3 regions of the Streptomyces sp. NBC_01314 genome follow, and region 2 is predicted to be linked to each of the others. Evidence: riboswitches for the same ligand, from Rfam matches in the RefSeq annotation. Region 2 holds a riboswitch; each other region holds the start of a gene.
The links. Region 2 has a riboswitch for cobalamin ahead of OG622_RS35250 (prenyltransferase/squalene oxidase repeat-containing protein). Riboswitches for the same ligand answer to the same signal wherever they lie in the genome.

Region 1: linked by a shared signal. The riboswitch ahead of OG622_RS45085 (energy-coupling factor ABC transporter permease) and the one ahead of OG622_RS35250 (prenyltransferase/squalene oxidase repeat-containing protein) in region 2 are both predicted to bind cobalamin.
Region 3: linked by a shared signal. The riboswitch ahead of OG622_RS38270 (cobalamin biosynthesis protein) and the one ahead of OG622_RS35250 (prenyltransferase/squalene oxidase repeat-containing protein) in region 2 are both predicted to bind cobalamin.

Annotation. Positions count from the first base shown of each region.
Region 1 is NZ_CP108394.1:10,258,656-10,269,162, reverse strand. Features, by position in the region: gene urtC (urea ABC transporter permease subunit UrtC) at 1-108, opposite strand, end outside; gene urtB (urea ABC transporter permease subunit UrtB) at 105-989, opposite strand; gene urtA (urea ABC transporter substrate-binding protein) at 1,171-2,424, opposite strand; gene OG622_RS45105 (MarR family winged helix-turn-helix transcriptional regulator) at 2,658-3,149, shown strand; gene OG622_RS45100 (substrate-binding domain-containing protein) at 3,106-4,224, opposite strand; gene OG622_RS45095 (HoxN/HupN/NixA family nickel/cobalt transporter) at 4,371-5,495, opposite strand; gene OG622_RS45090 (DUF1775 domain-containing protein) at 5,669-6,412, opposite strand; cobalamin riboswitch at 6,619-6,825, shown strand; gene OG622_RS45085 (energy-coupling factor ABC transporter permease) at 6,855-7,568, shown strand; gene OG622_RS45080 (energy-coupling factor ABC transporter substrate-binding protein) at 7,565-8,047, shown strand; gene cbiQ (cobalt ECF transporter T component CbiQ) at 8,054-8,803, shown strand; gene OG622_RS45070 (energy-coupling factor ABC transporter ATP-binding protein) at 8,800-9,663, shown strand; gene OG622_RS45065 (amidohydrolase) at 9,695-10,507, opposite strand, start outside.
Region 2 is NZ_CP108394.1:8,003,597-8,014,103, forward strand. Features, by position in the region: gene OG622_RS35245 (SCO2322 family protein) at 105-815, opposite strand; gene OG622_RS35250 (prenyltransferase/squalene oxidase repeat-containing protein) at 914-2,275, opposite strand; cobalamin riboswitch at 2,391-2,525, opposite strand; gene OG622_RS35255 (phosphotransferase family protein) at 2,574-3,830, shown strand; gene OG622_RS35260 (MBL fold metallo-hydrolase) at 3,884-4,912, opposite strand; gene OG622_RS35265 (aldehyde dehydrogenase) at 5,194-6,687, shown strand; gene OG622_RS35270 (ferredoxin) at 6,694-6,927, shown strand; gene OG622_RS35275 (tetratricopeptide repeat protein) at 6,983-7,849, shown strand; gene OG622_RS35280 (TetR family transcriptional regulator) at 8,122-8,760, opposite strand; gene OG622_RS35285 (glycosyltransferase family 4 protein) at 8,978-10,474, shown strand; gene OG622_RS35290 (class I SAM-dependent methyltransferase) at 10,468-10,507, shown strand, end outside.
Region 3 is NZ_CP108394.1:8,704,470-8,714,976, forward strand. Features, by position in the region: gene cobO (cob(I)yrinic acid a,c-diamide adenosyltransferase) at 1-259, opposite strand, end outside; gene OG622_RS38260 (putative cobaltochelatase) at 260-2,341, opposite strand; gene OG622_RS38265 (cobyric acid synthase) at 2,418-3,944, opposite strand; gene OG622_RS38270 (cobalamin biosynthesis protein) at 3,941-4,912, opposite strand; cobalamin riboswitch at 5,021-5,163, opposite strand; gene OG622_RS38275 (DUF397 domain-containing protein) at 5,399-5,605, shown strand; gene OG622_RS38280 (hypothetical protein) at 5,702-5,947, shown strand; gene OG622_RS38285 (helix-turn-helix domain-containing protein) at 6,408-7,265, opposite strand; gene OG622_RS38290 (hypothetical protein) at 7,509-7,730, opposite strand; gene OG622_RS38295 (anion permease) at 7,760-9,022, opposite strand; gene OG622_RS38300 (class II aldolase/adducin family protein) at 9,511-10,242, shown strand.

The DNA of each region.
Region 1 (10,507 bases), 2.3 Mb from region 2:
GACGGCGCCGACGAGGAAGGCGCCGGGGACGCGGAAGCGGTCCAGGAGGGAGCGCGACGGCTCCGCCGCGGGTGCCATCCTCTCGAGGGAGGGCGTGGGCGTCGTCATGCCAGGCTCCGGGTGCGCAGGGTGTACAGGCCCTGGGGTCGCCACTGCAGGAAGGCGACGATCGCCACGAGCACGATGACCTTGGCGACGCTGACCGTCGTCGAGTACTCCAGTACGGACTGCAGGACACCGAGTGCGAAGGCGGTGATGACGGCGCCCTTGAGCTGGGCGACGCCGCCGACGACCACGACCAGGAAGGCGTCGACGATGTAGTTGGTGCCCATGGTCGGGCCGATCGGGCCGACCAGGGTGAGCGCGACACCGGCCACGCCCGCGAGGCCCGAGCCGATGAAGAACGTCGTACGGTCCACGCGCTGGGTCGCGATGCCGGACACCTCCGCGAGGTCCCGGTTCTGCACGACGGCCCGGATGCGGCGGCCCAGCGGGGTCGTGCGCATGATCAGGGTGAGTCCGAGGACGCAGAGCAGAGCGAGCCCGAGGATGAACAGCCGGTTGTTGGCGAAGGTGATGCCGCCGACGGAGATGTTGCCGGTGAGCAGGTCCGGGGCGCGGGTCTGGACGTTCGGGGCGCCGAAGACGTCACGGGCCAGCTGCTGGAGCATCAGGGAGACACCCCAGGTGACCAGCAGGGTGTCCAGGGGTCTCGTGTAGAGACGCCGGATGAGCAGCCATTCGAGCAGCGCGCCCATGGCTCCGGCGACCAGGAAGGCCAGCGGCAGGGCGAGAAGCAGGGAGACGCCGGCGCCGCTGATGGACTTCTGCAGCACGTACGTGGTGTAGGCGCCGGCCATGATGAACTCGCCGTGCGCCATGTTGATCACGCCCATCTGACCGAAGGTCAGGGTCAGGCCGAGCGCGATGAGCAGGAGGACGGCGCCGATGCTGATGCCGGTGAAGGATTGATTGAGGATGACCGTCATGGGGCGGCTCCGGGTCCGGGGCGGGGTTGTTCGGCGGGTGCGGGTCCGGTGGGGGCTGGTCGCGCGGTTCCCCGCGCTCCTGATAAGTCAGGGGCTGCGCCCGTGCTTTTTTCAGGGGCGCGGGGGCCCTTTCTTTCAGGGGCGCGGGAAACCGCGCGAGTAACCCCACTCACCGTCGGATTCAGGACAACCCGGCCGCCCAGTCGTAACCCTTCAAATACGGGTCCGGCTTGATCGGCTTGCCGGAGTTCCAGATCTCCTCGATCAGACCGTCCGAGCCGACCCTTCCGATCCGGGCCGTCTTGTAGACGTGTTGCGTCGCGCCGTCGACCGTGACCTTGCCCTCGGGGGCGTCGAGTTCGATGCCGCCGGAGGCCTTCTTGACCTTCGCCACGTCGAAGGAACCGGCCTTCTCGACCATCTCCTTCCATAGGTAGACGGAGATGTAGGCGGCCTCCATGGGGTCGCTGGTCGGCTTGTCCTTGCCGTAGGCCGCCTGGTAGGCCGCGACGAACTTGGTGTTGGCGGCGCCCGGGGTGGTCTCGTAGTAGTTCCAGGCGGTCAACTGGCCTTCCAGGTACTGGGTGCCGATGCTCTTGACCTCCTCCTCGGCGATCGACACCGAGAGGACCGGCAGGCTCTTCGCGGTCAGCCCGGCGGACTTGTACTCCTTGAAGAAGGCCACGTTGCTGTCGCCGTTGAGGGTGTTGAACACGGCGTCCGCGCCGGCGTCCTTGACCTTGTTGACGATGGTGCTGAACTCGGTGGAGCCGAGCGGCGCGTAGTCCTCGCCGACCACCTTCATGCCCTGGGCCTCCGCGTACGCCTTGATTATCTTGTTGGCGGTGCGCGGGAAGACGTAGTCGCTGCCCACCAGGTACAGCCGCGTCAGGCCCTGCTTCTTGAGGTAGTCGAGGGCGGGGACGATCTGCTGGTTGGTGGTGGCGCCGATGTAGAAGATGTACGGGGACTGCTCCAGGCCCTCGTACTGCACGGGGTAGAAGAGGAGCGACTTGTAGCGTTCGAAGACCGGCTTGACGGCCTTGCGGCTGGCGGAGGTCCAGCAGCCGAAGGTGGCGACCACCCTGTCGTCGGTGATCAGGGCTTCCGCCTTCTCGGCGAAGGTCGGCCAGTCGGAGGCACCGTCCTGGCTGATGGGCTTCAGCTTCTTGCCCAGGACGCCTCCGGCGGCGTTGATCTCCTTCACCGCGAGCAGCAGCGCGTTGTGCACGGTGACCTCGCTGATGGCCATGGTGCCCGAGAGCGAGTTCAGCAGGCCCACCTTGACGGTGTCGCCGGAGGTGTCCGCCTCCGCTCCGGCGGCCGACGACGTGCCGCTGCCCGTCTTGGCGCCGCACGCGCTGAGGGCGGCGGTCGTGCCGAGCGCCGACGCGCTCACGAGGAGACCCCGTCTGCTGATACCGATCCCGGACATCAATACCTCCTAGGTCGCTGAAGTGCGACCACAGCCTGCGAGGCAACTGTTTCCCATGCGTTTCGGCGCAATTGAAGAACAGTTTCTGGAGGAAGTATTTTTTTGAGGCTGCGAAATACTTGTTACTTCTCACAGAAAGGATGCGCTTCTGATCCCTCTGTCAGGAGCGGGGGGCGAGGTTAAGCTTTGGCATCACCGTCGCGGGGGCGGCTGAAGGCGAGTTGAGGAGTGCGATGGCGAGGCGGCCCGAGGAACTGCTCCACCTTCTGACCCGGGCCGAGCGCCTCTCCGTACGCCGAGTCCAGTCCGTGCTCGACGAGTTCGACAGTTCCGTCGAGGCCTGGCGGGTACTCGATCTGCTCTCCGACGGGCAGGGTCACAACATGACGGCTCTCGCCGAACACGCCTTCCTGCCGGCGCCGAGCCTGACCAAGCTGATCGACCAACTCGTCGACCAGAACCTGGTCTTCCGCCGCGTCGATCCCGTGGACCGGCGCCGCGTCCTCGCCCACCTCACCCCGCGCGGCCTGGAGCGATGGCAACTGCTCGCCCGCGAAGTGCGCGCCGACTGGGCCGAGTCGGAGCCGCTGACCGACGAGGACACGAAGCTGCTGGGAAGCCTGCTGGGTCGGCTGGCCCGGACCCTGGAGGGCGACGGACCCCCCGACGGCCGGGGAGGGGTCAACGCAGGTCGTGCGGAGCGCGCAGCTGGGCGAGGACGTTGAAGTCGCAGCCTTCCGCCCTCGCGAGGTAGATGCGCTGGCGCACATGCCGCCCGTCCAGGCCCAGCAGGCCACGCGGACCCTCGTAGGAGACGGTGTCGGCGGCCGCCCCGATGGCGGCCACGTCCAGGGCGCGCGCCCGTTCGACGAGCGCGGCGAGCAGCAGGACGCCCTCGTAGCAGGACTCGCCGACGCCGCCCGGCGTGGGCGCCTCCAGACCGAAGCGGCCGGCGTACTGGCCGTGGAAGTCCAGGGTGTTCCGGTCGGCGAGCGAGGCGAAGAAACCGGCCGTGCTGTACAGGTCGAGGGTGGCCTCGGGGCCGCTGCCCATCAGCATGTTCTCGTCCATCAGCGTGCTCAGCCGCAGGCACCGCCGGTCGAGCCCGGAGGCGGCGAAGGCCCGGTTGAAGCGGACCGCGTCGCTGCCGACCAGGAGCATCAGGACCCCGTCGGCGTCGGCCCGCTCGATACGGCGCAGGACGTCCTCGAAGTCCTCGGTGCCGAGCGGCAGATACGCCTCGCCGCTGACCCGGCCCCGGCACGCGCGGGCGTAGCCCCGGGCCGCCCGTGCGGTCCGGCGGGGCCACACGTAGTTGTTGCCGACGACGAACCAGCGGCGCACACCGCGTGACTCGGCGAGCAGCCGCATCGCGGGCAGCAGTTGCCAGGAGGGCGTCTCGCTCGTCATGAAGACGCCCTCGGTGCGCTCCCCGCCCTCGTACAGGGCCGTGTACACGTACGGCACCCGGTGCGCGATGCGTGGGGCCACGGCCTGCCGGACGGAGGAGATGTGCCAGCCGGTGACGCCCTGCACCGCGCCCGAGGCGACCAGTGCCTCGACGTCCTCGGCGACCCGCCGCGGCTCGGCCCCGCCGTCGACCTCGATCAGCCGCAGCTCCCTGCCGAGCACTCCCCCGGCCTTGTTGACCTCCTCGGCGGCCAGCCGCGCGCACGCGCCGCAGGTGGGGCCGAAGATCCCTGCGGGGCCCTGCATCGGGTAGACGAGCGCCACGTTCAGGGTCGAGTCGTCGGCCGTGAGCCGCTCTGGGGTGTGGAGGCGCGGCGGTGGCCGGTTCATGGGTTCATGATGGCGTGATCGTCGTCGGCGCCCCAGGCGGTGCCACGGATCGAGACCGATTCGTAGGCCGGGGCGGAGGGTGGGTCACGGGGGCGCGGGGGCGCGGGGGCGCGGGGGCGCGGGGGCGCGGGGGCGCGGCTGGATGTTCAGCCCGTCGTCCACTTCTCCTCGATCCGCCCGAACCGCCACACCAGCAGCGCGACCGCCCAGGTGACGAAGAACAGGCCGACGACGACGTAGCCGATGATGTTGAGGTCGAGGCCGACGACCCAGTCCCAGAACGTGCCGCGCAGATGGGCCTTCTCGGCGACGAGGCCGAGCAGTTCGACGGTGCCGATGATGAGGGCGACGGCGACCGAGAGGCCCGTGATGGTGAGGTTGTAGTAGACCTTGCGGACCGGCTTGGAGAACGCCCAGCCGTAGGCGAAGTTCATGAACGAGCCGTCGATCGTGTCCAGGAGGGACATACCGGCCGCGAACAGGATCGGCAGGCACAGGATCGCGTACCAGGGCAGTCCTGAGGCCGCGCCCGAACCGGCCAGAACCAGGAGCGCGACCTCGGTCGCCGTGTCGAACCCGAGGCCGAAGAGCAGACCGAGCGGGAACATCTGCCAGGGACGGGTGATCGACTTCATCAGCCGCCCGAGGACGCGGTTCATGAACCCCCGGCTGTTCAGCCGCTCCTCCAGGGCGGCCTCGTCGAAGGAGCCCGAGCGCATCTCCCGGAACACCTTCCAGATGCCCACCATGATCACCATGTTGATGATGGCGATGACATAGAGGAACGTCCCGGAGACGGTGGTGCCGATCCAGCCGGTGAGGTCGTGCAACCCGGAGGCGCCGTTGCGCACAGGGCCGGCGAGCGCCTTGACGCCGAGGGTGAGCAGGAAGGTGAGGACGAAGACGATCGACGAGTGGCCGAGGGAGAACCAGAAGCCGACCGACAGCGGGCGCTGCCCCTCGCCCATCAGTTTGCGGGTGGTGTTGTCGATGGCGGCGATGTGGTCGGCGTCGAAGGCGTGCCGCATTCCCAGGGTGTAGGCGGTGACGCCCATACCGATGCCGAAGGTCCTGCTGCCGACGCTGTAGTGCTCGGGGGCGACGATCACGACCAGCGTGAACCAGCCGATGAGATGCAGCGCCAGGATGAACCCGGCCATACCGCCGAGACTCGCCCACTCCCCGCGCGTCATCGAGTCGCGGATCCGACGCCATGAGAAACCGCCCTTCTCGGTGGTGGCCGAGGGGGCGGTGTCGGTAACAGGAGCCATGGGGGCGTGCGCCTCACTCGTCGTGCCGTGTGCGTGCCGTCGGACCCCTTCAGCCTTGTGCGGCGGGATGGTAACTGCAAGAGGGTCGCAGTAAAGCCCCTGCCACATTTCGGTCAGGTCAGAGTCCTTCGATGGACGGCGCGGTCGCACGAGCTCCCGAGCGTGCGGACCTGTCAGGTGGTCCCCTCCCGACGGGACCGGAACCACCACAGACCGCCGCCGAGTGCGAGGAGGACGGCCGCGCCGATACCGAGCGGCACGGCGAGGGAGACACCGTCGTCGCCGTCGGCGCTGTCCGCAGCGGGCTCCGCCGACGCCGTGGAGGCCTTGGCACTCGGTTCGGGGGACGGGGAGGGGGAGGCCTTCGTGGGCTCCTCCGACGGGGTGGGGCTGACGACTTCGGCGCCGGGTGCGGCGGCCTTCAGGTCCAGACGGGGTGCCGGGTGACCGTGCCCGTGGCCGTCCCCCTCGGATTCCTCCTCCAGTTCGATCCAGCGGTCCACCTTGCCGTCGCTGTACGACTGCAGGGTCTTGAAGGCCAGAGACTTGGCGTCGGGCAGCTGCCGTACGGTGACGGCGTACTCGACGTCCTCCCCCACCGCGAGCTTCGTGCCCGAGACGGTGTAGCCCCGGCCTGTGGGGGCGAACTTCCAGCCGTCGGGGCCCTCCTCGTAGGTGATGTCGGAGGGGACCAGGCCCTTGGGGAGGATCACTTCCAGCTTGGTGATGCCGGCCGAGGCGGACTCCGACTCCGCGGAGAAGGTCAGTTCGACGTTCTGGTCGAGGGCTCGGGCGCCCTCCGCCTCGACCTCCGTGTGGGCCACGGCCGGCCCCGCGATGGCGACGGTGACCGCGAGCGCGGCTGCGGTGAGAACGCCGAGACGGCGCGAACTGCGTACCAAGGTCGGGCGGTGCACTGCGGACTCCCTGTGCCGACGGCGTGAAGGGTGCATTCAAGCGCAGGGCAGGACCTGTGGCCAAGGGCGACCACCTGTACGAACAGTTCCCGCCATCCGCCGCCATCCGTCGCCATCGGGGTTCGCTCGTGTGCGGCGTGGGGGCGGTGGGGCGTGCGCCGGGGTGTGAGCTGTTCCACGGCGCCCGCGCGCCCCTGGTCTCCGCTTGTCAGCGTCCTTATGTGGGCACTACTGTCACCACGCCTTGGTGAACGGGAAATCCGGTGTCATGCCGGTGCGGCCCTCGCCACTGTGATCGGGAAGTCCGGCTCCAGTCCTCACGGACAGCCACTGGGTCTTTGTGACCCGGGAAGGCGGAGCATGGGCGGTGTCACCCGTAAGCCAGGAGACCGGCCAAGGCGCGTCAACCATCCACGAGGTGCTGGAGAGGGTCTGCTGAGCCATGCACATAGCCGAGGGTTTCCTTCCTCCGGCGCACGCGATCGCCTGGAGCGTCGCGTCCGCGCCATTCGTCGTCCACGGAGTCCGGGCACTCACCCGTGAGGTCAAGGAGCATCCCGAGAGCACGCTGCTGCTCGGCGCTTCGGGTGCCTTCACCTTCGTCCTGTCCGCGCTGAAGCTGCCGTCGGTCACCGGGAGTTGCTCCCACCCCACCGGCACCGGCCTTGGCGCCATCCTGTTCCGGCCACCGATCATGGCGGTCCTTGGCACCATCACCCTGCTCTTCCAGGCCCTGCTGCTCGCGCACGGCGGTCTGACCACGCTCGGCGCCAACGTCTTCTCGATGGCGATCGCCGGCCCCTGGGCGGGGTACGGGATCTACCGGCTGCTGCGGCGGTTCGACGTGCCGCTGATGGTCACGGTGTTCTTCGGCGCGTTCGTCGCCGACCTCGTCACCTACTGCGTCACCAGCGTGCAGCTCGCGCTCTCCTTCCCCGACCCGAGCAGCGGCTTCCTGGGCGCGCTCGGCAAGTTCGGCTCCATCTTCGCCGTCACCCAGATCCCCCTCGCGGTCAGCGAAGGTCTCCTCACCGTGCTGGTGATGCGTCTGCTGGTGCAGTCGAGCAAGGGCGAACTGACCCGGCTCGGCGTGCTCCTGGCCGGCAGGCGCGACGGCACCGAGACCGAGGCCGAGACCCAGGCGGTGGCCCGATGAACCGGAACACGAAGATCAACGTCCTGCTGCTGCTCGTCGTGGCCGCGCTCGCCGTCCTGCCACTGGCCCTCGGCCTCGGCGACCACAAGGAGGAGCCCTTCACGGGCTCCGACGGCGAGGCGGAGACGGCGATCACCGAGATCGAGCCGGACTACGAGCCGTGGTTCTCGCCCCTGTACGAGCCGCCCTCCGGTGAGATCGAGTCGGCGCTGTTCTCCCTGCAGGCGGCGCTCGGCGCGGGCGTCCTCGCCTACTACTTCGGTATCCACCGGGGCCGCCGCCAGGGCGAGGCGCGGGCCCGGGCAGAGCTGGACGGGGCCGGGGACACCACCGCGGCCGGGACTGCCGAGGCGGTTCCGGCGGGCGCGACGGTCGCGGCCGGCACGGCAGTTGTGACGGCCACGGCAGCCGCGAAGGCCTCGCCCGGCGACGAAGGCCCGTCCGGTGCTGCCGGGGAGTCCCCCGCCGGGCGGGGCTGAGCCCTCGTGCTGCCGATCGACGCGGCGGCGCACAGCAGTCGCTGGCGCCGCCGCCATCCCGTGGACAAGGCCGTGCTCGGGCTCGGCCTCACCGTGCTCGCGATCTCCCTGCCGCCCTGGCCCGGCGCGGCCCTGGTCCTGCTGACCGCGCTCGTCGTCCTGCTGGGCCCGGCGGGCGTGCCCGGCCGTCGCCTGTGGCGTGCCTACCGGGTGCCGTTGGGCTTCTGCGTGACCGGCGCGCTGCCGCTGCTCGTCCAGGTCGCCGGGCCCGACGGGTTCCTCACCCTGGCCGACGGCGGCCCGGCCCGCGCCGGGGAGCTGCTGCTGCGCACCTCGGCCGCCTCCCTCGGCGTCCTCCTGTTCGCCTTCACCACACCCATGTCGGACCTGCTGCCGCGCCTGGTGAAGGCCGGGGTGCCCGCGCCGGTCGTGGACGTGGCGCTGGTCACGTACCGCATGAGCTTTCTGCTCCTGGACTCCGTGCGCCGGATCCGGGAGGCACAGGCCGCCCGGCTGGGGCACACCACGCGGGCCGCCACCTGGCGTTCGCTCGCCGGTCTCGGCGCCACCGCGTTCGTACGGGCCTTCGACCGCGCGGCCCGGCTGCAGACCGGGCTCGCCGGGCGGGGGTACGACGGCACCCTGCGTGTCCTGGTACCCGAGGCCCGGGTCTCGGCCCGCTTCACCCTGGCCAGCGTGGCGCTCCTCGCGGCCTTGGCCGTCCTCACCTTCGTCCTGGAAAGGCCGCTGCCATGAGCGAGCCCGAGCTGGTCGCCCTGCGGGGCGCGTCCTTCGCGTACGAGGACGGTCCGGCCGTGCTCAGCGATCTCGACTTCGAGGTGCACGAGGGGCGCGCGCTCGCCCTGCTGGGCCGCAACGGCAGCGGCAAGACCACACTGATGCGGCTGCTCAGCGGCGGGCTGCGGCCCCGCACGGGCGAACTCTCGGTCGAGGGGCGGCCGGTGACGCACGACCGGAAGGGTCTGACCCGGCTGCGTACGACGGTCCAGCTGGTCGTCCAGGACCCGGACGACCAGCTGTTCGCGGCGTCCGTCGCGCAGGACGTGTCGTTCGGGCCGCTGAACCTCGGGTTGTCCGACGCGCAGGTGCGGACCCGGGTGGACGAGGCGCTCGGCGCGCTCGGCATCAGTGCCCTCGCCGACCGGCCCACCCATCTGCTCTCCTACGGGCAGCGCAAGCGGACCGCCATCGCCGGCGCGGTCGCGATGCGGCCCAGGGTGCTGATCCTCGACGAGCCGACCGCCGGGCTCGACCCCGACGGACAGGAGCGGCTCCTCGCCACCCTGGACGAGCTGCGCCGGTCCGGCACCACCGTCGTGATGGCCACCCACGACGTCGATCTCGCCCTGCGCTGGGCCGACGACGCGGCGCTGCTCACCCCGTCCGGCGCGCGCACGGGCCCGGTGGCCACGATGCTCGCCCGCACGGACCTCCTCCAGCAGGCGGGGCTGCGGTTGCCCTGGGGGATCGCGGTCACGCAACTGCTCCGCGAGCAAAGGCTGTTGACCGGTGAGGAGTCCGGCCCGCGCACCCCGGAGGAGCTGGCCTCCATGGCGGGGGCGCGCGTCGCTCCCCCGATACCGGCCGACGGCTGAGGAGCCCCCTCGGAGTCTTCGGCGGGGCCGCTCACACGCGCAGGCCGTAGACGCGGACGGCGGTTCCCGCGAAGACGTCCCGGTGTTCCGACGGGCCCAGTCCGGACATCAACGCCCCTGCCGCGTCGAGGACTTCGAGGTAGTCGGAGGCGAGCCGGCAGACGGGCCAGTCGGAGCCGAACATCAGCCGGCCGGGGCCGAAGGCGTCCAGCACGGTGTCGGCGTACGGGACGAGGTCCGCGACGGACCAGGTTTTCCAGTCCGCTTCCGTGACCAGGCCGGAGAGCTTGCAGACAGTGTTCGGAAGGGCGGCCAGTCGCCGTATCCGCCCCGCCCACGGCTCCAGTTCGCCGGAGGTCACGGGCGGCTTCGCCAAGTGGTCGAGGACGAAGGTGAGTCGGGGGAGGCGTGCCGCCGCCTCCACGGCGGCCGGGAGTTGGTGGGGCTTGACCAGGAGGTCGTAGACGAGTCCCGCGTCGGCGACGGCGGCCAGGCCCCGCAGGACGTCCGGGCGTACCAGCCAGCGGGGATCGGGTTCGCCCTGCACCTGGTGGCGGAGGCCCACCAGGTGCTCACCGCCGGGCCCTTCGCGCAGCTCGGCGAGGGCGGCGGCGACATCGGGCGACGTGAGGTCGGTCCAGCCGACTACCCCGGCGACCAGGTCGCTGTCGGCGGCCAGGGCCAGGAACTCGGGGGTCTCCTCGGGCACGGTGACCGTCTGCACCAGCACCGAGGCGGTGACACCGGCGGCGCGCGCCTCCGGTTCCAGGTCGCGGAGGGTGAAGTCGCGGCGCAGCGGGGCGAGTTCGGGGCCGGTGATCCAGTCCTGGTCGCGGACGGAGAG
Region 2 (10,507 bases):
CCTGACCACCGGCAGTCGTGCCGCTGGGCCGGCTTCCCGCCCCGTCGTCTCGGCCGCGGGTAGTTGTGCCGGTCGGCTGAATTTCCGCCACCACCGCATCCGCCCTACCTCCGACGCCGCCGCGCCTGCCACACCGCAGCGGCCCCCAGCACGGCGACCACTCCCACGCCCGCGAGCAGCCCGACGGACGGCCCGCCCCCTTCGTCGGAGGTGACAGCGCCAGCGGGCGGCGAACTCGGTTCGTCCGTGCGGGCGTCGCCGGTGGGATCGCCCCCGGCATCGGTATCGACATCGGCGCCGGTATCGGCATCGGCATCGGCATCGGAGCCGACCGCCTCACCGCACCCCTTCCCCGGATAGTCGGCGATCGCGCAGAGCATCGCGTTCGTGTCGTACCGAAGCGGCTTCGCGACGGACGCCAACGCCTCGGCCGTACTCGCGTCGTCCGGAACGCGCGCACACGCCGTACGCGCCGTCGGCGGCGTCTCACCGGCCGGCGCGTCCGCCGCCGTACCGAAGTCGATGACCAGCGCGACCCGCTTCTCCCCACCCCGCGCGGCTGTTTCCCCACAGATCGCGGCGAAGTCGGCGGCCCCACGCGGCTGGGCCGCGTCCGCGGAGTCCCTGCTGACCGCGAACCGGAACCCCTGGACATCCCCGTCGGACGGCCGCGCGGTCGACGGTCCCTGCGTGGCATACGTCCAGGCCGAACCGTCCCGATCCCAGAACGACCAGTAGCGGTACGCCGAGGCATGAGCCTGCCCCACGCCCACGCTCCCCAGCAGGAGCAGGATGCCGCTCAGCAGCGGCAACACGCCACGCAGCCGGGGCCGGGGCAGAAGAGGCGAGGCCGACCACGACGAGCCCGTCGGCGCGGCAGTCGACCTGATCGCGGCGGCCCTCCGGCGGCCGATCACGCCTCCCGCCGCTTCCTGCCGGCCCTCACCAGTACGAACCCGACGACGCCCCCGACAACGGCGAGCCCGAACCCGATCGCCCACCACGCGCCAGCCCCGAGACCGGCGCCGTCCTCCTCCCCGGTGGCGGTCTCGTCGCTCGGTATGGAGGAGTAGTCGTCCACGTCGCGCGCCGGACCGGTCTCCTTCAGCTGGGCCACGAGGTCGGCGCCACCGAAGTCGCGCGGGTCGTCACCGGCGGCGTGCGCGGCGAAGACGAGCTGGGCGTACGCGGCGGGGCCGGCCTTGGCCGCCCAGACGCCGTAGTTCTTCTCCAGCCAGGCGAGCGGCTTCGCGGTCGCGCCCTTGTCCCCGGCGGCGGCGAGCGCGACGACCGCGTCGGCGGTGTTGCCGTGGTCGGGCTGATCCTCCGCACCCGCGAGGGCGGACGTCAGAAAACCGTCGGCGGCGAGGGCGCCGGCCAGGTAGTCGGCCCCGTTGTGGGCCAGATCCTCCGGCGAGTCACCCGAAACGCACTCCCCGACGGAATCCCCTTGTTTCCCCGGCCCGTTCCCCGCCTCGGCGGCGAACCCCTTGCCCAGGCTGCCGAGTACGGCGGCGGCCGTGGCGTCGGCGTTCGCGGCGAGACCGCCCTTCTTGTCGGGCTGATAGGCGAAGGCGCCGCCGTCGTTCCCGCCGTCCTTCCCACTCCCCTTGCCGTCCTTCTCCCCGTCCCCGCAGGGGATGGCGAGGGCGCGGAGGGCGTCATAGGGCGAGTTGCCGGCCTTCTTCTGCTTGTCGGGGGCGTCGCCCACGGCGGTCAGCGCGCCGATCACGACGGACGTCGAGTTCGCGTCGCTGGGCCCGCCGGCGGTGTAGCCCCAGCCGCCGTCCTTGTTCTGGTTGTCCTTCAGCCAGCGCACCGCCCGCCCCGTCTCGGCGTCCTGTCCTCCGACCGCGGCGAGCGCCTGGACCGCGGCGGCCGTGCTGTTGGTGTCGACCGTCGTCCTGGCATCGCACCGCGCGGTGGCGTCGGCCCGGTACGCCGCGAACGCCCCGCTCGCGCACTGCTGCCCGACGAGCCACCGCACGGCGCCGGCACCGGGCTTCTCCTCCACGGTGTCCAGCGCGAGCAGCGCGAGGGACTGCCGCCAGACACCGTCGTACGTGGGGTCGGTGGAGCCGTACAGGCCGGTGGGGATCGCCTGCGACGGCGAGGCGGAGGGAGCGGCGGATGCCACGGGAGACGCGTCGTCGGCGAGAGCGACCGGCGCGAAACCGCCACCGAATCCGCCACCGAATCCGCCACCGAGTCCGGTGCCGAGCCCGGCTGTGACGGCCAGTACGGCGACTACCGCGGCGCTGCGGCGGACATTCATGATCGGCGGCTGCCTCTCCCTGACGGGGAGCCGGGCGCACGGCGAAGCGCCGGGCGGCTCGGCTCCGTATTCCTCGACGGTGCCGTACACCGGCGGGCCGCCGGTGACGCGAGCCGGTCACGATTCCGTACAGGGCAGTCCGACTTGCCTCCCCCTTGCCGGGGTCGGCTCACGGTTGCGGGTCAGCGCCGGATTTGCACCGGCTTCCCCCCGTACGGGTGTGATGACGACCCGGTCACTCTACCTGCCGGTAGCCAAAAGCCTGAGGGCAGTTGGTGCGCCGGGATAGGTTCGGGCCATGCGCACGGGGAGACTGCTGGGGTCCGGCCGCACGGCCGACGTGTACGAACTCCACACCGACGAAAGCGAGTCCGCGACGGCCGGGCCCGCCACCCTCGTCGCCCACAGCGAAGCCACCGCCCCCGACGGACTCGACGACGGTGACGGAGCTGACGGACATACCGGACGCGGTGGGCGCCCCGGGCGCAACGGGCTTACCGGACCCGCCGCAGCCGACGGACACCACACGGTCGATGGGCCCAACGGCCATTTCGCGGCCGACGGAGCCGGCGGGAGCGGCCGAGGCGACGCGCTCGGTTGGGCCGAGGGGCCGTCCGGGGACGGCGGACCTGGAAACCGTGACGCAGCCAGCGGCCCTGGTGGCCCCGGCGACCGTGGCGAAGTCGGCGGGCGCGGCGGCCGTCGCGGCCTCGGCGGCCGTGCCGCAACCGGCCGAACCGGGAGCCCGGAAGGCGCCGTCGGTGCCTGGGTGTTGCGGCGCTACCGGGACGGCTGGGGTGACGCGGCCGCCGAGGCCGAGATCATGGAGCACGTACGGGCCCACGGGTACCCCGTCCCGCGCGTGCGCTCGGCGAGCCGTACGGAAATGGTGCTGGAGCGGCTGTCCGGCCCGACGATGCTGGAGGCCGTCGCCACCGGTCTGCTCGACCCGGCGCAGGTCGGCGCCACCCTGGCACGCCTCCTGCACTCCCTCCATGCCCTCCCGCCTCGCAACCAAGCGCTCTGCACGCCCCGCGGCCAGGACATCTCCCCGCCCCGCGACCAAGACATCTCCCTGCCCGGCAGCCAAGACATCTCCCCGCCCCGCAGTCATACGCCCGGCCACTCCCTCAGCCCCACCGCCGCCGCGCCGCCCCCCACCCGCGGGGCGTCGTCCACAGCGCCCACACCCCGCGTCCTCCACCTGGACCTGCACCCCGAGAACGTCATCCTCACGACCCACGGCCCCCGGGTCATCGACTGGAGCACTGCCGAGGAGGGGCCGCCCGGCCTCGACTGGGGTACGTCCGCAGTGATCCTCGCCCAAGTCGCCGTCGACACCGCCGACTTCCGTGCCGAGATGGCCCACGCCACACTCGTCTCCCTCCTCCTCGCCCAGCAGCCCGACGGCCCCTCCGCCCTGACGGAGGAGGGACTCGTCGAGGCGGGACGGCGCCGCGCGGCCAACCCGACGATGACCGCGCGCGAAGTGGAACTCGTGGGAGCCGCCGAGGAGTTGATCCGCTCCCTCATGCTTCCGGCGACGGTGGCCTGAGAGCACGGCCTGGTGAGGGCGCGGCGGCGGCCTCCAGCCTCGACGAAAGCCCCTCACACCGCCACATACGTCACCGGATCGCTCCCCGTCACCGCCTCCGCCCGCCCCAGCTTCACCAGTCGCCGCAGATGCGCCTCCGCCTCGGAGACCGCGATGTTGCGGGAGCCGAAGGGGATCTGGGGCCAGGGGCGGTTCCACTCCATGCGTTCGGCGAGTTGCCAGGGGGTGAGGGGAGAGGCGAGGAGGGCGAGCAGGCCGGTGAGCCGGGACTCGTGGTGGGCCAGCAACTCCCGTACGCGGGCGGCGGAGTCGGTGAACGCGTACTGGTGGGCGGGCAGGACCTCGGCGGCGCCGAGGCGCCCGACGCGTTCCAGGGAGTCGAGGTAGTCGCCGAGGGGATCGGTGACGGTGTCGTCGTCCGGGTCCTCGTACAGGCCGATGTGCGGGCTGATCTCGGGGAGGAGATGGTCGCCGGAGAACAGGCGGCCGTGGCCGGGGAGCCGGGAGGGATGCTCCTCCTCCAGATGGAGGCAGACGTGGCCGGGCGTGTGGCCCGGCGTCCAGATCGCGCGGACGCGGCGGCCGGGGAGGTCGAGGAGTTCCCCGGGGACGATCTCGCGGTCGGGGAGCGCGGGGGAGAAACCGGGCAGGGCGCGGGGGCGGCGCGGGCTGCGCAGTGGGGCGAGGTGTTCCTCGGGTGCGCCCGCGGCCGTGAGTTTGTCCGTCATGTACGTGAACCAGCGGTCGGGGCCGGTCCCGCGCGTGCGCCGTACGATCGCAGTGTCCGCCGCGTGCATCGCGATCCACGCCCCGGACGCCTCGCGCACCGCCCCCGACAGCCCGTGGTGGTCGGGGTGGTGGTGCGTGATCACGACCCCGTGGATCTCCGCGACCGACGTACCGCAGGCCGTCAGACCCGCGGCGAGCGTGTCCCACGACGCCGGGTCGTCCCAGCCGGTGTCGACGAGGACCGGCCCGCGGTCGGTGTCGACGACGTACACGAGGGTGTGGCCGAGCGGGTTGTCCGGGATGGGGACCTCGACGGACCGTACGCCTCCGCCGTGATCGTGCACGTGTGTCATGCGCTCCCCCTGTCGTCGATGCCCCGTTGATGACCCGATCACCGCGCGCTCCGGCCACTATAACTAGAACGGGTTCCACCGGGAGTCCGGATGATCCGGTGTGCAGTCCGTGGACTCCTCTCACTGGAACTGGTATCTGTTCCCTATCCCTCACGATCTGATGACTCGTCAGAATCTGAGTCTGGGTCGGAATCTGAATCTGAATCTAAGTCTGCGCACCTGCGGACTCGCGAACTTGGAACTTGCTGGAGAAGAGAACTGGCTCCGGGAGGCAGTCGGCCATGACCGAACTCGTGGAACACGGACAGCTGTTCATCGGCGGGGAGTTGACCGACCCCCTGGGCACGGACGTCATCGAGGTGGTCTCGCCGCACACGGAGGAGGTCATCGGTCGCGTCCCGCACGCGTCGCGCGCGGACGTCGACCGGGCCGTGGCCGCCGCGCGCCACGCCTTCGACCACGGCCCCTGGCCACGTATGACCCTCGACGAACGGATCGAGGTCGTCGCCCGCATCAAGGACGCCTTCGCCGTACGGCACGAGGAGTTCGCCCGGATCATCAGTTCCGAGAACGGCACCCCGTTCACCTCCAGCGTGATGGTGCAGGCGCTCGCCTCGATGCTGGTGTGGGACGCGGCGATCACGACGGCGCGCGGATTCACGTACGAGGAGCGGCGGGACGGCGTGCTCGGCAAGATCCTCGTCCGGCGCGAGCCGGTCGGCGTGGTCGCGGCGATCGTCCCCTGGAACGTCCCGCAGTTCACCGCCGCCGCGAAGCTCGCTCCCGCCCTCCTCTCGGGCTGCCCGGCGATCCTGAAGGTGTCGCCCGAAACCCCCCTGGACGCCTACCTGTTGGCGGAGATCGCCGCCGAGGCCGGCCTGCCCGAAGGTGTTCTCTCCATCCTTCCCGCCGACCGCGAGGTCAGCGAGTACCTGGTCGGGCACCCGGGCGTCGACAAGGTCTCCTTCACCGGCTCGGTCGCCGCCGGCAAACGGGTCATGGAGGTCGCCGCCCGCAACCTCACCCGCGTCACCCTGGAGCTGGGCGGCAAGTCGGCGGCCGTGATCCTGCCGGACGCGGACGCGCAGACGGCCGTCAACGGCATCTCCCCCTTCGCCTGGATGATCAACGGGCAGGCCTGCGTCGCCCAGACCCGCATCCTGGTCCCGCGCAGCCGCTATGACGAGTTCGCCGAGGCCTTCGCGGCCTACGCCTCCGCGCTCAAGATCGGCGACCCCCTCGACCCCGCCACCGAACTCGGCCCCCTCGTCGCCGCCCGCCAGCAGCGCCGCAGCCTCGACTACATACGCATCGGCCAGGAGGAGGGTGCCAAGATCCTCACCGGTGGCGGCCGTCCGGCCGGCCTGGAACGCGGCTGGTACGTCGAGCCGACCCTCTTCGGCGACGTCGACAACTCCATGCGCATCGCCCGCGAGGAGATCTTCGGCCCGGTGATCTGCCTCCTCCCGTACGGCGACGAGGCCGAGGCCGTACGCATCGCCAACGACTCCGACTACGGCCTCAGCGGCAGCGTCTGGACCGCAGACGACGAACACGGCATCGACATCGCCCGCCAGGTCCGCACCGGCACCTACTCCGTCAACACCTTCAGCCTCGACATGCTCGGCCCCTTCGGCGGCTACAAGAACTCCGGCCTGGGACGGGAGTTCGGCCCCGAGGGCTACGGCGAGTACCTGGAGCACAAGATGATCCATCTGCCGGCCGGGTACGAGCCGCCCACCGTCGTCACCGTTACCGTCGACGGAGAGGACTGACAGGGCATGGGTGACCGCTGGCACGTGGAGGTCGACCGTTCCCTCTGTATCGGCTCCGCCCAGTGCACCCACCTCGCCCCGGAAGCCTTCCGCCTCGACTCCGCCATGCAGTCCCACCCCGCCGCCCCCGACACCGATGCCAACGAACGCATCCTGAAGGCGGCGGAGGGCTGCCCGGTGGAGGCGATCACGATCGCCCTCCTGGGCAGCGGGGAGCCGGTGTTCCCGCCGGAGGACTAGGAGGCCTACGCTCTGCGGTCGGTACAGGAACGATCGGGAAGTCGGGGCGGGAAGCGTGCGGAAGTCCGAGGCCATGGAGCTGATCAAGCAGGCGTACGTGGCCTGGGACGCCGAGGAGTGGCAGCGCGCCGCCGACCTCTACGAACAGGTGCTCGCCCATTTCCCGGACGAGAAGCCGAGCGCGGAGTGGTGGTACGACGCCGCGCTCGGCCACAAGTTCCTGCGCAACTGGGACAAGGCGTACGAGCTCGGCATCCAGGCCGCCGCCCGCGCACCGCGCGGCGAGGGCGACCCCGCGTACTGGAACCTCGGCATCGCCGCCACGATCCGCCGCGACTGGGCCACCGCCCGCGACGCCTGGACCGGCTTCGGCATCCAGCTGCCCGACGGCGAGGGCGAGATCGACGGCCGCTTCGGCCAGGCCTGCGTGCGCCTCGACACCGATGGCGCACGTGAGGTGGTGTGGATCGACCGGCTGTGCCCGACGCGCGGGCGCGTGATGAACGTGCCCGTGACCGGCGGCCGCCGCTACGGCGAGATCGTCCTCCACGACGGCCAGCCCAACGGCGAACGCGTCGTCGACGGCGCGACCTACCCCGTCTTCGACGAACTGCTCCTCTTCGAACCGTCCGACCTGCCCACGTTCCAGGTGACGGTCGCGGTCGGCGACCCCGCCGACCTGGAAGCCCTCACCACCCTCTTCGCCGACCACGACTTCGCGGCGGAACCCGCCGGCAGCCTGACGACGCACTGCGCCTGCTGCAGCGAGGGCACCCTCCACAAGGAGCCCCGGCCGGCGCTCGCGGGCGCCCAGCGCGTGTCCCTGGCGGCCCCGGAGGACGAGGCTCGCGGGCTGCTCGACCGGTGGGCGGGCGAGAAGGCGATCGGGCGGAGCTGGAGCGGTCTGGAAGCCGCGGGTTAGCGCGTTCCGTCATTGTCGGAATTGCTCGAAAAAATCCCCTTGAGGGGGTTGTATTCCCGCGTGGGTGTTCTATCGTAGAAATCAGCCTACGAGACGAGTGAGGGAGCCGACCGCAGTAGCCGACAGTGGCGCGAGGTAGCAGATCCGCCGATGCCGACGTCGACGGTCGGGCTGAGAGGCCGGAAGGTCGCAGGACAGGGCCTGACGGTGACCCTCGGCACCTGAGCCGGACAAGCAGTACCGGCGCAGGGAACCCGTCTCGTAGGTCTTTTTTATGCCCGCGTCCGCTGCTCCGGGGCCGTCAGGTCGATCAGGCGGCACACCGTCTCGATGTCGATCTTCACCTGGGCGATCGAGGCGCGGCCGGAGAGCCAGGTGATGAGGGCCGAGTGCCAGGTGTGTTCGATGACACGGACCGCCGACAGCTGCTCCGCGCTCGGGTTCTCCAGGCCCATGGCGTCCAGGATGATCGCGGTCGTCTGGTGCGAGACCTGGTCGACCTCGGGGCTGACGCTGCGGTCGGCGAAGGTGAGCGCGCGGACCATGGCGTCGGCGAGGTGGGGCTCGCGCTGGAGGGCGCGGAAGGCGCGCATCAGGGTCTCGGCGACGCGCTCGGCCGCCGTCGTGCCGCTCGGGGGCTTCTTGCGGAGCGTGCCGTGCATGTGCTCCAGCTGGTCCTGCATGGTGGCGACCAGCAGATGAATCTTGGAGGGGAAGTAGCGGTAGAGCGTGCCGAGGGCGACCTGCGAGGACTCGGCGACCTCACGCATCTGCACGGCGTCGAAACCGCCCCGGCTGGCCAGCTGGGCGCTCGCGTGCAGGATGCGGCGCCGACGGGCCTCCTGTCGCTCCGTGAGGGGCGGTGAGTCCGGTCGCCCCGCGACGGCTTCCACCTTGACTTCCGCAGGCATGGGTCTCGTTCCGTGACAGTCGTGACGGTCGGTGAGGGTATGAGATCAAATAGCATGCCAGGGCGCGGGCCGTGGCGTGAATCACCCGATCCACCCCTCACAGCGGTTCTACCAGCCGGTAGATTCAGAGCCTCTTGAACGATCAACTCTGAAACTTGTTCTAGATTACCGTCTCGTCGTAATCTCACGGGAAATCGCAGTGAGAAGGGGGCCAGGAGTGACCGCTGAGGCCAGTCAGGCGGGGTCTCGGCATGACCTCGCTGCGGACGGCGAGCGACCGCTCAACATCGCGCTCCTCACCTATAAGGGGAACCCGTTCTGCGGGGGGCAGGGCGTCTACGTACGGCACATCTCGCGAGAGCTGGCACGCCTCGGCCACCGGGTCGAGGTGATCGGTTCCCAGCCGTACCCCGTGCTCGACGAGGACACCGTGCCCGCCGACGGTCCGGGCGGGATCTCCCTCACCGAGCTGCCCAGCCTCGACCTCTACCGGCAGCCCGACCCCTTCCGCACCCCGAAGCGGGACGAGTACCGCGACTGGGTCGACGCCCTCGAAGTGGCGACGATGTGGACCGGCGGGTTCCCGGAGCCGTTGACCTTCTCGCTCCGCGCCCGCCGTCATCTGCGCGCCCGGCGCGGCGAGTTCGATGTCGTCCACGACAACCAGACGCTCGGGTACGGGCTGTTGGGCGATGTGGGCGCGCCCCTCGTCACCACCATCCACCACCCCATCACCGTGGACCGGCAGTTGGAGCTGGACGCGGCCGAGGGGTGGCAGCGGCGGATGTCCGTGCGCCGCTGGTACGCGTTCACGCGCATGCAGAAGCGGGTCGCACGGCGGCTGCCGTCAGTGCTCACCGTCTCCGGCACCTCCCGCCAGGAGATCGTCGACCACCTCGGCGTACGAGACGACCGTATGCACGTCGTGCACATCGGCGCCGACACCGACCTCTTCTCGCCGAATCCGGCCGTGCCACAGGTACCGGGCCGGATCGTCACCACCTCAAGCGCGGACGTGCCGCTGAAGGGGCTCGTCTTCCTCGTCGAGGCGCTCGCCAAGGTGCGCGCCGAGCACCCCGCCGCCCATCTGGTCGTCGTCGGCAAGCGGCCCGCCGAGGGCCCGGTCGCCCAGGCCGTCGAGCGGTACGGCCTCGAAGGCGCCGTCGAGTTCGTCAAGGGCATATCGGACGCCGAGCTGGTCGACCTGGTCCGCTCGGCCGAGGTGGCCTGTGTCCCCTCGCTGTACGAGGGGTTCTCGCTGCCCGCCGCCGAGGCCATGGCCACCGGTACGCCGCTGGTCGCCACCACCGGCGGGGCCATACCGGAGGTCGCCGGACCCGACGGCGAGACCTGCCTCGCGGTGCCCCCGGGCGACCCGGGCGCCCTGGCCGCCGGACTGAGCCGGCTCCTCGGCGACCCGGAACTCCGGCGGCGGCTCGGCCGCGCGGGACGCGAGCGGGTCCTCACCCGGTTCACCTGGGCCCGCGCCGCCGAGGGCACGGTCGCCCACTACCGCGAGGTGATCGCCCGCGCCGAGGGCCGTCCGGCGGGGGCCGCCGCGAGCGCCGTACCGGCGGCGGACCACACCGTCGAAGCCGCCGAACTCGTCGAAACCCACGAGGCTGTCGAAGCCCACAAGGCTGTCGAAGTCGTCGACGAAGCAGTCGAGACCAACCGCGAAAGCGCCAACCGCGAAAGCAGGGCCACGTGCTGACCGTCGATTTCTCCCGGTTCCCGCTCGCTCCGG
Region 3 (10,507 bases), 700 kb from region 2:
GCCAGTCGACGGACCCGCCCTCACCGGACGCCCCGAGCACCCGCAGCGCGTTCTCCTCGCCGACCTTCCACTTCGCCGACTTGACGAACTGGAACACCCCGATCGGCCACCCCTGGTTCCAGGCGCGCAGCGCGAGCCCGAACGCGGCGGTGGACTTGCCCTTGCCCACGCCCGTGTGCACGAACACCAGCGGACGATTCCGGCGCTGACGAGTCGTCAGTCCGTCGTCGGGTACGACACTCGGCTGTCCTTGCGGCATCTACGCGGCCCTCCTCGAAGTTCCCTGCGGTCCTTGCGTTCCGTGCGTCCCGTGCGTTCCCTGCACATCCCGAACCAGCCCGGCGATGGAGTCCGCGCGCAGCTCGTCCAACGTCACCGCCGTACCGCCCAGTTCACCAGCGAGCTGCCCGGCGAGCCCCAGCCGGACATGGCCCGACTCGCAGTCGACGACCACGGAGGCGGTGCCCTCGGCCGCGAACAGCCGCGCCGCCCGCCCGGCGAGCGCGACGGGCTCCGGCCCGCCGGTCGCCCGGCCGTCGGTCACCACCACGACCAGCGGCCGACGCGCGGGGTCCCGCAACCGCTCCACCCGCAGCACGTCGTGCGCCTTGAGCAGCCCGGCGGCGAGCGGCGTCCGTCCACCCGTCGGCAGCGACTCCAGCCGGGTCGCCGCCGCGTCCACGGACGAGGTCGGCGGCAGCGCCACCTCGGCGGCCGACCCCCGGAAGGTCACCAGACCCACCTTGTCCCGCCGCTGATAGGCGTCGAGGAGCAGCGACAGCACAGCGCCCTTCACGGCACTCATGCGCTGCCGCGCGGCCATCGACCCGGAGGCGTCGACCACGAACAGCACGAGGTTCCCCTCGCGCCCCTCCCGGGTCGCCTGCCGCAGATCGTCCCGGCGGACGACCAGCCCCGGCCCGGACCGGCCACGCGTCCGCTGATGCGGCGCGGCGGCCCGCACGGTCGCCGCCAGATGCAGCTTGGTCAGCGTGCCGCGAGGCCGACGCGCCCCGGTCGTGCGCCCGTGCTCGGTCCGCGCCCGCGAACGCCGCCCGGTAGCGCCCTCCCCGAGCCCCGGCACGCTCAACACCTTCGTACGAAAGGGCTCGGCGGCCCGTACGGCGGACTGCTCCCCGGCGGCCGGAGCCTGCGCCGGCACGCCCTCCCCGCTCTCGGACCGAGCCCCACTGTCGCCGCCCTGCGGCCCGTCGGGCTCGGAGGAGGGCGGCTGCCCACCGCCACCGGGCCCGTCAGGATCGGGATCGGGGTCTTCGTCCTTCGGGTCCTTCGGGTCCTCTGGGTCCTTTGGGTCTGCCGAGTCCGCCGGTGGCTCCGCGAACTCCTCCAGCGTCTCGTCGAGCCTGTCCTCGTCGAGGCCGGGCGCGTCGAACGGATTCCGCCGCCGCCGGTGCGGCAGCGCGAGCAGCGCCGCCTGCCGCACATCCTCCGCGAGCACCTCGGTCCGCCCGGCCCACGCGGCCAGCGCGGTCGCCGTCCGGGCCATCACGATGTCGGCCCGCATCCCGTCCACCTCGAAGGCCGCACAGGTCGCCGCGATCTGCCGCAGCACCCCGTCGCCCAGCACCACGGACGGCAACAACTCCCGTGCGGCGACGACCCGTTGCCGTACGTCGGTCTCCTCGTCCGCCCAACGGGTCACGAAAGCCGCCGGGTCGTCGTCATAGGCGAGCCGCCGCCGTACGACCTCCACCCGCTGGTCCGGCTCCCGCGAGGCCACGACCTCGACGGTCAGCCCGAACCGGTCGAGCAACTGCGGCCGCAGCTCACCCTCTTCGGGGTTCATGGTCCCGACGAGCAGAAACCGCGCGGCATGCCGTACGGAGACACCCTCGCGCTCCACGTACGAGGCGCCCATCGCGGCCGCGTCGAGCAGCAGGTCGACGAGGTGGTCGTGGAGCAGGTTGACCTCGTCGACGTAGAGGATCCCCCGGTGCGCGTCCGCGAGCAGCCCCGGCTCGAACGCCTTCACGCCCTCGGACAGCGCCCGCTCGATGTCGAGCGCGCCGACGAGCCGGTCCTCGGAGGCGCCGACGGGCAGCTCGACCATGCGCGACGGCCGCGTCTCGAACGCCGGCTCGTGCGGCCCGTCCGGACACGCGGGGTCCGGCTTCGCGGGATCGCACGAGAACCGGCAGCCGACGACGACCTCCACCTCCGGCAGCAGCGCCGCGAGCGCCCGCACGGCGGTGCTCTTCGCGGTCCCCTTCTCACCGCGCACCAGCACACCGCCGACCGCCGGCGACACCGCGTTCAGCAGCAGCGCCAGCCGCAGGTCGTCCTGGCCGACGACGGCCGTGAACGGAAACGGAACACTCACTTTGCGTCGCCCTCCAAGTCACCCTCCGGCCACGGGCGGTTGACCCGCGGCCGGTCGTTCAACAGCGAGCCTGTGCTCATCCGGACGCTCCCGGTACTCCCGGTGCTCCCGGCGGCACGAAAGGCAGTCCCGCCGGCGCGCCCGACTCGATGAGCCGCCACAGCGCGTCCGTGTCCGCGTGTTCCTCGATCAGGTCGCCGAGCCGGTCCAGCTGCTCCTCGCGCAGCGCGGCGAACGACGTGTCGGCGGCCGGCACGAAACGGCGCCCCGAGGCGGCCGCCACCTCACGCAGAAAGGCCCGCCGGAACCCGTCCGACTCCAACGACCCGTGCCAGTGCGTGCCCCAGGTCTGCCCGACCCGGCATCCGTCCAGGAAGGGAACCCCGCCCAGGACCTCGGCGACCCCGTGATGGATCTCGTATCCCTCGACCGGCTCCCCGAGGGCCTCCCCGACGGGCCGTGTGAGCGTCTTCCCGGGAGCGAAGCGCACGCGCACGGGCAGTATCCCGAGCCCGTCCACATGCCCCCGCCGGCTCTCGACCTCGTCCTCGATGTGCTCGCCGAGCACCTGGAACCCCCCGCAGATGCCGAGCACCGGCCGCCCTTCCGCGGCCCTGCGCACCAGGGCGTCGGCGAGCCCGCGTTCCCGCAGCCAGTCCAACGCCCGCACCGTCCCCCGGGTCCCCGGAACGACGACGAGGTCGGCGTCGGCCAGCTCCTCGGCCCGGTCCACGAACCGCACGACGACACCGGGTTCGGCGGCGAGCGCGTCCACGTCGGTGAAGTTGGACATCAGCGGCACCGCGCACACGGCGATCCGCAGCACGTCCGCCCCGACGGGCGGCGCGACGTTCGACTCCCGGACCGTCCCCCGCAGCGAGATCCGCAGCCCGTCCTCCTCGTCGATCCCGAGCCCGTGCCGGAACGGCAGCACGCCGTACGTCCGCCGCCCGGTGAGCCCGTGCAGCATGTCGAGCCCCGGCTCCAGCAGGGAGACGTCCCCCCGGAACTTGTTGACGAGGAACCCGGCGACGAGCGCCTGGTCCTCGGGCGAGAGCAGCGCGACGGTCCCGAAGAACGACGCGAAGACCCCACCGCGGTCGATGTCGCCGACGACGAGCACGGGAAGCCCGGCGTTCCGGGCGATCCCCATGTTGACGATGTCGGTCCTCCGGAGATTGATCTCGGCGGGGGAACCGGCCCCCTCACAGATCACCGCGTCATACGTGCCCCGCAACTCGGCGAGACACTCCAACACGGTCCCGAGCAGCCGCTGTTGCCGCCCCCCGTGGTACCCGCGCGCACTCATCTCCCCCACGGGCTTGCCCAGCAGCACCACCTGGCTGCTCCGCTCACCCCCGGGCTTCAGCAGAACGGGGTTCATGAGGGCACTGGGCTCCACCCGACAGGCCTGCGCCTGCATGGCCTGAGCCCGCCCGATCTCGGCGCCTTCCTTCGTCACGAAGGAGTTGAGCGACATGTTCTGCGCCTTGAAGGGCGCGACCTTGACCCCCTGCCGCACGAGCCACCGACAGATCCCGGCGGTGACGACACTCTTCCCGGCGTCGGAGGTGGTCCCGGCGACCAGTAGTCCGCCACTCATCCCTGACTCCTCAACCGCCGCGCCGGGCGCCTCGAAACCCGCCCTCGCAGCACCGCCCCACCCGCACTGACCCCCAACGCCAGCCAACTCACCCGCCGGGACAACCGAACAGCCCGCTCGATGTCCGCCACGGCGACAGCCCGCCCCTCCCCATTCAGCACCGGCCGATGCTCAACCCGCCCCCCGTACGACAACGTGCCCCCCAACCGCACTCCGAGCGCCCCCGCGAACGACGCCTCCACCGGCCCCGCGTTGGGACTCGGATGCTTCCCCGCATCGGCACGCCAGGCTCGAACGGCACCCCGGGCATCCCCGCCCGCGGCCGCGGCCAGCACCGCGGTCAGCCGGGCCCCCGGCCACCCCGCCACATCGTCCAGCCGCGCGGAGGCCCACCCGTACCGCCGATAACGCTCCGACCGGTGCCCGACCATGGCGTCCAACGTGTTGACGGCCCGAAACCCGACCAGCCCGGGCACCCCACCGACGGCCCCCCACACGAGCGCCCCCACCACCGCGTCGGACGTGTTCTCGGCGACGGACTCCACGACGGCCCGCGCGATCCCGGCCGGGTCGAGCGACTGAGGATCCCGCCCGCACAGATGCGGCAACCGCGCACGAGCACCCTCGAGATCCCCGGACTCCAGGTACCGCCCCACGGCCCGGGCCTCCCGCCCGAGCGAGGTCCCCCCGACGACGGCCCAGGTGGCAGCGGCGGTCAACGCGACGGAGGCCGCACGCGACGGCCGCACCGCGGACGCGGCAGCCGCCCCCAACGCCACGGCGCCACCCGCGCACACCGCCGTGTGCAGCGCGCCCCACCCCCGGTGGTCCCGCCACAGCACCCGTTCCACGGCACCGGCGGCCCGCCCGAACGCGGCGACCGGATGGCCCCGGCGAGGATCACCGAGCAGCAGATCACCGAGGAGTCCGGCGGCGGCGCCGTACGCGAAGACGCGGTCGGCACACACCCGTTCAGCCGATCACGGGGTCGGGCAGGGACCGGGCACCGAGGCCCGACGAGCAGCCGCACATGGCGCACATGGCGAAATGTCCTCACTCAGGGTGTCCACGCCCTGGTTCGACGAGACCGACGGCGAGAGTTCCTGGCTCCCGGGAGGTTCTTCCCCGGTGACAGTGGCGGGACCGCGCCGGACTCGCACCGGCTTCCTCTCCTACCGTCGTACATGGCCCCGGCAGTCCACCACGCCCCCGGAAGACCCGTCAACTTGCTGTTGACCTGCGGTGCAGCGGTGTGCTGAGCCCCACATCGCCGAAATATCGCCAGACGCCCGAATCGGCTCTTTCCACGCTCTTCCCCGATGCCCAAGCTGGGAACACTTGAGGGAACGGCAGTACGAAAGCTGAGCGCCGACGAGCGGCATCGGGACACGGCGCTCGGGTCGCCGCGGTGAGGACGCCGTGTCGGCGCGCTGACTGGTGAGGTGGAGGTCGGTGTGGTCGGCAGGGATTCGCCGGAGCGGTTGTGGCGCAGGAGCAGTTACTCCAGCACGCAGGGTGAGTGCGTCGAGGTGCTGCCCGAGCGGGGGCGCGTACTGTTGCGCGACTCGAACTGGAGCCAGAACTCTGTGCTCACCTTCCGCTACACGGCGTGGTGTGGTTTTCTGGCTGGACTTGTGGACCCGGGGACGGGCGACTCGTGACGGGTCACCCGGGGGACGGGAGGTGCACACATGGAAGATCGGCCCAGGAAGACGGTCTCGTCGCGCACGGGATATCAGCGCGCGCGCGGAACGTGGGTGACGGCGGCAGCGCCACTGGCACTCTTCTGCTCGGTCATGGGGGTGCTGGCAGTCGGTGCGGGCGCACTGGTGGCGTTCCTCGTCCCAGGAGGTGAAGTGCGCGGTCTGGTCTGGCTGGTGGTGACCGTTCTCGTCGCCGCCGGTGCCGGCCTCTGGTGGGGTCTCACTCCGGTCGCTGAGCGGCTCCGGGTCCTGAACCGGGCTCTCGCGGCGGCACAGCCCCGGAGGCCGGAGCGCCACTGACGCCGGTGCGGTGGCGCAGTGCTCTGCCCAGCCATGCCCCGAGCGCTGTGACCAGGGCTGCTCCCACGGCGCCGATCACAGCCGTGGCCAACGGTGTTGAGGCTCCGAGCGGAGCGCCCGGGGCGACCCGAGTGGCCACGGAGATGCTGAACAGCAGAGCGCTGCCGCATGTCGTGCCCAACAGCAGCCGTACCGACGGCAGGCGAATCTGTCCGGCGACCCGGGCGCTTTCGACCCGAATGAGGGCGTCGGTCCACTCGGGTTGCTGCATGGGGTAGGGCTTGAGGGTGCAGTCGTCGAGTGCGGCGGACTCCTGTCGGCCCGCCGTCTCGTCGGGATCTCTCGCCGTGCTGTCCGGTGGAACGGCGGGGGCTGAGCCCAACCCCCGCCACCACGCCCGTATTCCGAAGACCGCCATGAGGCCTCCCCCCGTTTCTCTGCCCGGGTGTCCCGCCCGGGGTCAGTCGTTGCTGAGACTCTCCTTGATCGCGTCGAGCGCCCCGACCATCCGGTCGCCGCGGTACGCGATGGAGCTGATGTCCTCGAAGCACTCCTGGTAGCGCGCTGTGAGGCCCAGGTCGTCACGGCTCGACAGGCCCCCCGTGGGACCTTCGATGTACAGCAGGTCGTCGTCGTCCTTGAACTCCAGCAGGATGAACGGCGCGGCGATGCCGTAGTGGGCTCCGGCGGAGAACGGCAGTAGCTGGAGGCTTGTGCGGGAGTGCTCCACCATCGTCCTGAGGTGGTCCAGTTGCCGCCGCATCACCGCCGGACCGCCGATTTCGCGCCGCACGGCCGCCTCGTCCAGAACGATGTTCATCGTGGGGCCGTTCTCGCTTTCGAAGAAGCGCTCCTGCCGGGTGATACGCAACTCAACCTGCTGGCGCACCTGGGACTCCGGTGCCTGGGCGGACAGCAGCGCGGTGGCGTAGTCCTCGGTCTGCACGAGGCCGGGAAGGATGATGGGGTTGTACATGCGAATGCTGTTCGCCGCGCCCTCGTAGCCGAGGTACTGGGCGTACTGCGGAGACACCAGCTCGCTGTACTGCGCCCACCAGGACTGGCCCTTCGAACCCCGGGCCGCGTTCTCCAGCTCGGTCACGCGTTCGGCATCCGTGACTTCGTACATCTGTAGGAGTGCGCGCAGGTCGGTGACGCCGAGGCTCACGGTGCCGGCCTCGATCCTGATCAGCTTGGAGAGTGACCACTCCAGGTGTTGCGCCGCGTCCCGCTGGGTCAGCCCGGCGTTCTCACGCGCCTTGCGCAGCTCGATGCGAAGCCTGCGTCGATTCAGGCTCGGATCGATGTCCCTGGCCATGGTGCTCCCTGCCACATGTCGTACCCGACTCGTCAGACCGCCACCTTCGAACAGTAACTCCCCAATAGAGTAGGTGAGTTAGCTGTCATCGGCTAGCGGCCGTCATTATGACATGTGTCGATTCGAAAACTTCGCCAAGGCATCCTCAATGCAAACAAAACCCCCGAAAGCGTCATGAACGCTCTCGGGGGTTGATTCTGCAGTTGTCACTACGGCCCCGTGGGGGCCGTGGGATTTCCGGTCTCAGGTCATGATCAGGGAAATTCCGTACGCCACTGCCGCCGCGCACAGCGCGAAGCACACGTACGCCCCAGTGGTCGCCGCCGCCACCGAGTCGCCCCGGGTCGACGCCTGCTCCCGCTTGGAGAGACCGACGATGCCCAGGGTGAAGAGGCCGACGAGGGCCACGGTGACCACGAGGCTGACTCCGAAGACGGAGCCGAGAGCTGCCCAGTCGATGTGCATGGTGGTGATTCCTCAGGGAGTCGTGGGGCTCAGACGGCGGGCGTCGGCGTGGACGAGCCCGCCGGGGCCGTGGTCTCGGCGGCGACCGTGGCCGCGGGGGCCGGGATGGTCGCCGTGAGATCCTCGGCCACGGTGCCGACCGGCGGTGGAGTCACGGCGGCCATCGCCGTCGTCACCACGCCGGGCGGCTCCTCGGTGTCGTTCACATTGGTGTGGTCGATCACCTCACGGCGCGAGACCACCCAGATCGCGGCGCTGGAGGCGACGAGGAAGACCGCGACGACGGCCGTGCCCCAGGTGCCGAAGGACGTCACCCACTCGGCGAGCGCGGCGACCAGCGCGGCGGCCGGCAGGGTCAGACCCCAGGCGATGAACATCCGGGTCGCGGTGGACCAGCGGACCACCCCGCCCTTGCGGCCGAGCCCCGCGCCCATCACCGCACCGGAGACCGAGTGCGTGGTGGAGAGCGAGAAGCCGAGGTGCGAGGAGGCCAGGATGACCGTGGCCGCGCTGGTCTGGGCGGCGAAGCCCTGCTGCGGCTGGAGGTCGGTCAGGCCCTTGCCCATCGTGCGGATGATGCGCCATCCGCCCAGGTAGGTGCCGAGTGCGATGGCCGTACCGGCGGAGAAGATGACCCACACCGGCGGGTCGGAGTCGGGTGCGAGGGTGCCGCCGGCGACCAGGGCGAGGGTGATGATGCCCATCGTCTTCTGGGCGTCGTTCGTGCCGTGGGCCAGCGAGACCAGGCCGGCGGAGGCGATCTGGCCGGCGCGGTAGCCCTTGCCGGAGGCCTTCTCGCTCGTGTGCTCACCGAGTCTGTACGTCAGCCGGGTGGCGAGCATCGCCGCGAGACCGGCGACCAGCGGGGCGGCGACGGCGGGGATCAGCACCTTGGTGACGAGAACGTCGCCGTGCACCGCGCCCACACCGACCGAGGCGATGGTGGCGCCGATCAGGCCGCCCATCAGGGCGTGCGAGGAGCTGGAGGGGAGTCCGACGAGCCAGGTCAGCAGGTTCCAGAGGATGGCGCCGACGAGCGCCGCGAATATGACCTCTGGCTGTATGCCGGACTCGTCGACGAGTCCCTTGGAGATGGTGTTGGCGACCTCGATGGAAAGGAACGCGCCGACAAGGTTGAGCACGGCGGACATGGCTACCGCGACCTTGGGCTTCATGGCGCCTGTCGAGATGGTGGTGGCCATCGCGTTGGCGGTGTCGTGGAAACCGTTCGTAAAATCGAACGCAAGCGCGGTGATGACCACGATCGCGAGGATCAGCGAGAAGTTTTCCATTTACCCGAGCTTCTTTCGGACGTCATTGGCATAAGGACCGTAGGCAACCTGGGTGAACGGAAGATGAACTGGGGCGGGCGTACGGGTGTAGTGAATGAGATGTCGCCGCTCCGCTTGTGCGGAGCCGGACGCGTCGGGCTTGACGTCTGGCGGCCTGACGTTCGAACTGAGACGGAACGTCGAGGTCCGCTACCCGCTACCCCGCTGGCCCTTGGCGAACTTCTTCAGCCGGCTTGTCGTACGGGTTGTACTCGATTTGTACTCGATGTCGACGGCCGGCGGCAGCGTCGACCGTCCGAGCGTCGGCCGCCGCCATTGTTCACGAAGCGGGCGGCCCGGGCCTTGCCGGACGACTCGGTTCGGCGATCACCGGCCAATCGTCAACGCCGGTCGATATAGGCCTATATGGGCTCTTCCGGAGGTCTTCGTCCGGCCTGCCGTGCCCCCGCCCGGGAGCCGTCGGGGGATCCGCCTGGCAGGATCACGGCATGGCTGAGCAGTGGCGCGACACCCGGGACGAGCGGGGCACGGGTGAGGACGCACAGAACTCGCGGGACATGGGGCGGCGGGGTGTGCCGGACGACGTGGCGCGCGCGTGGGACGAGCTCGTCGCGGCGGCCCGCCGGACGGTGGCCGACGGTCTGGTCGTCGGCACCTCCGGCAACGTGTCCGTACGCGTCGGGGACACCGTCCTGGTCACACCGACGGGAGTGCCGTACGACCGTCTGACGTCGGACGACGTCACGGGTGTCGACCTCTCCGGCCGGCAGGTCCTCGGCGCGCTTCGCCCGACGAGTGAGCTCCCCATGCACCTGGCGATCCATACCACCACCGAGGCCCGCGCCGTCGTCCACACCCACGCCGTCCACGCGACGGCCGTCTCCACCCTCGTGAGCGAGCTGCCGCTGATCCACTACATGTCCGCGGCCCTCGGCGGACCCGTCCGAGTCGCCCCCTACGCGACCTACGGCACCCCCGAGTTGGCCGAGAACATGCTCCGCGCTCTGACGGGGCGCACCGCTTGTCTCCTCCAGAACCACGGCACGATCACCTACGGGGACACCCTCTCCGAGGCCTACGACCGCACGACCCAACTCGAATGGATGTGCCAGGTCTGGCTGAAGGCCTCCTCCGTGCCCGGCCTCACCCCCCATCTACTCACCCGCGAACAGGTGAACAGGACGGGGCAACGACTCAAGGACTACGGCCAACCGCAATAGCCCTCAGGCCGCCCCGCACCCTTCCGGCCCGCCCCGCAGCCTCCACGCCCGTTCCACCCTCAGGCCGCCCCGCACCCCTGTGGTTTGCCCCGCACCCTTCCGGCCCGCTCCACCCTCCGGCCGCCCCCACTGTCCGTCGGCCTCATTCTTCTGCCGGTCCCTACTCTCCGCCGCGACGGCGCGGAGCCGAATCGTGCCTGTCCGGCGGTGCCGCTCCCACGCGTGCCCCTTTGGCCACCAGGGCTCCGGGCTCGTCACCCCGATT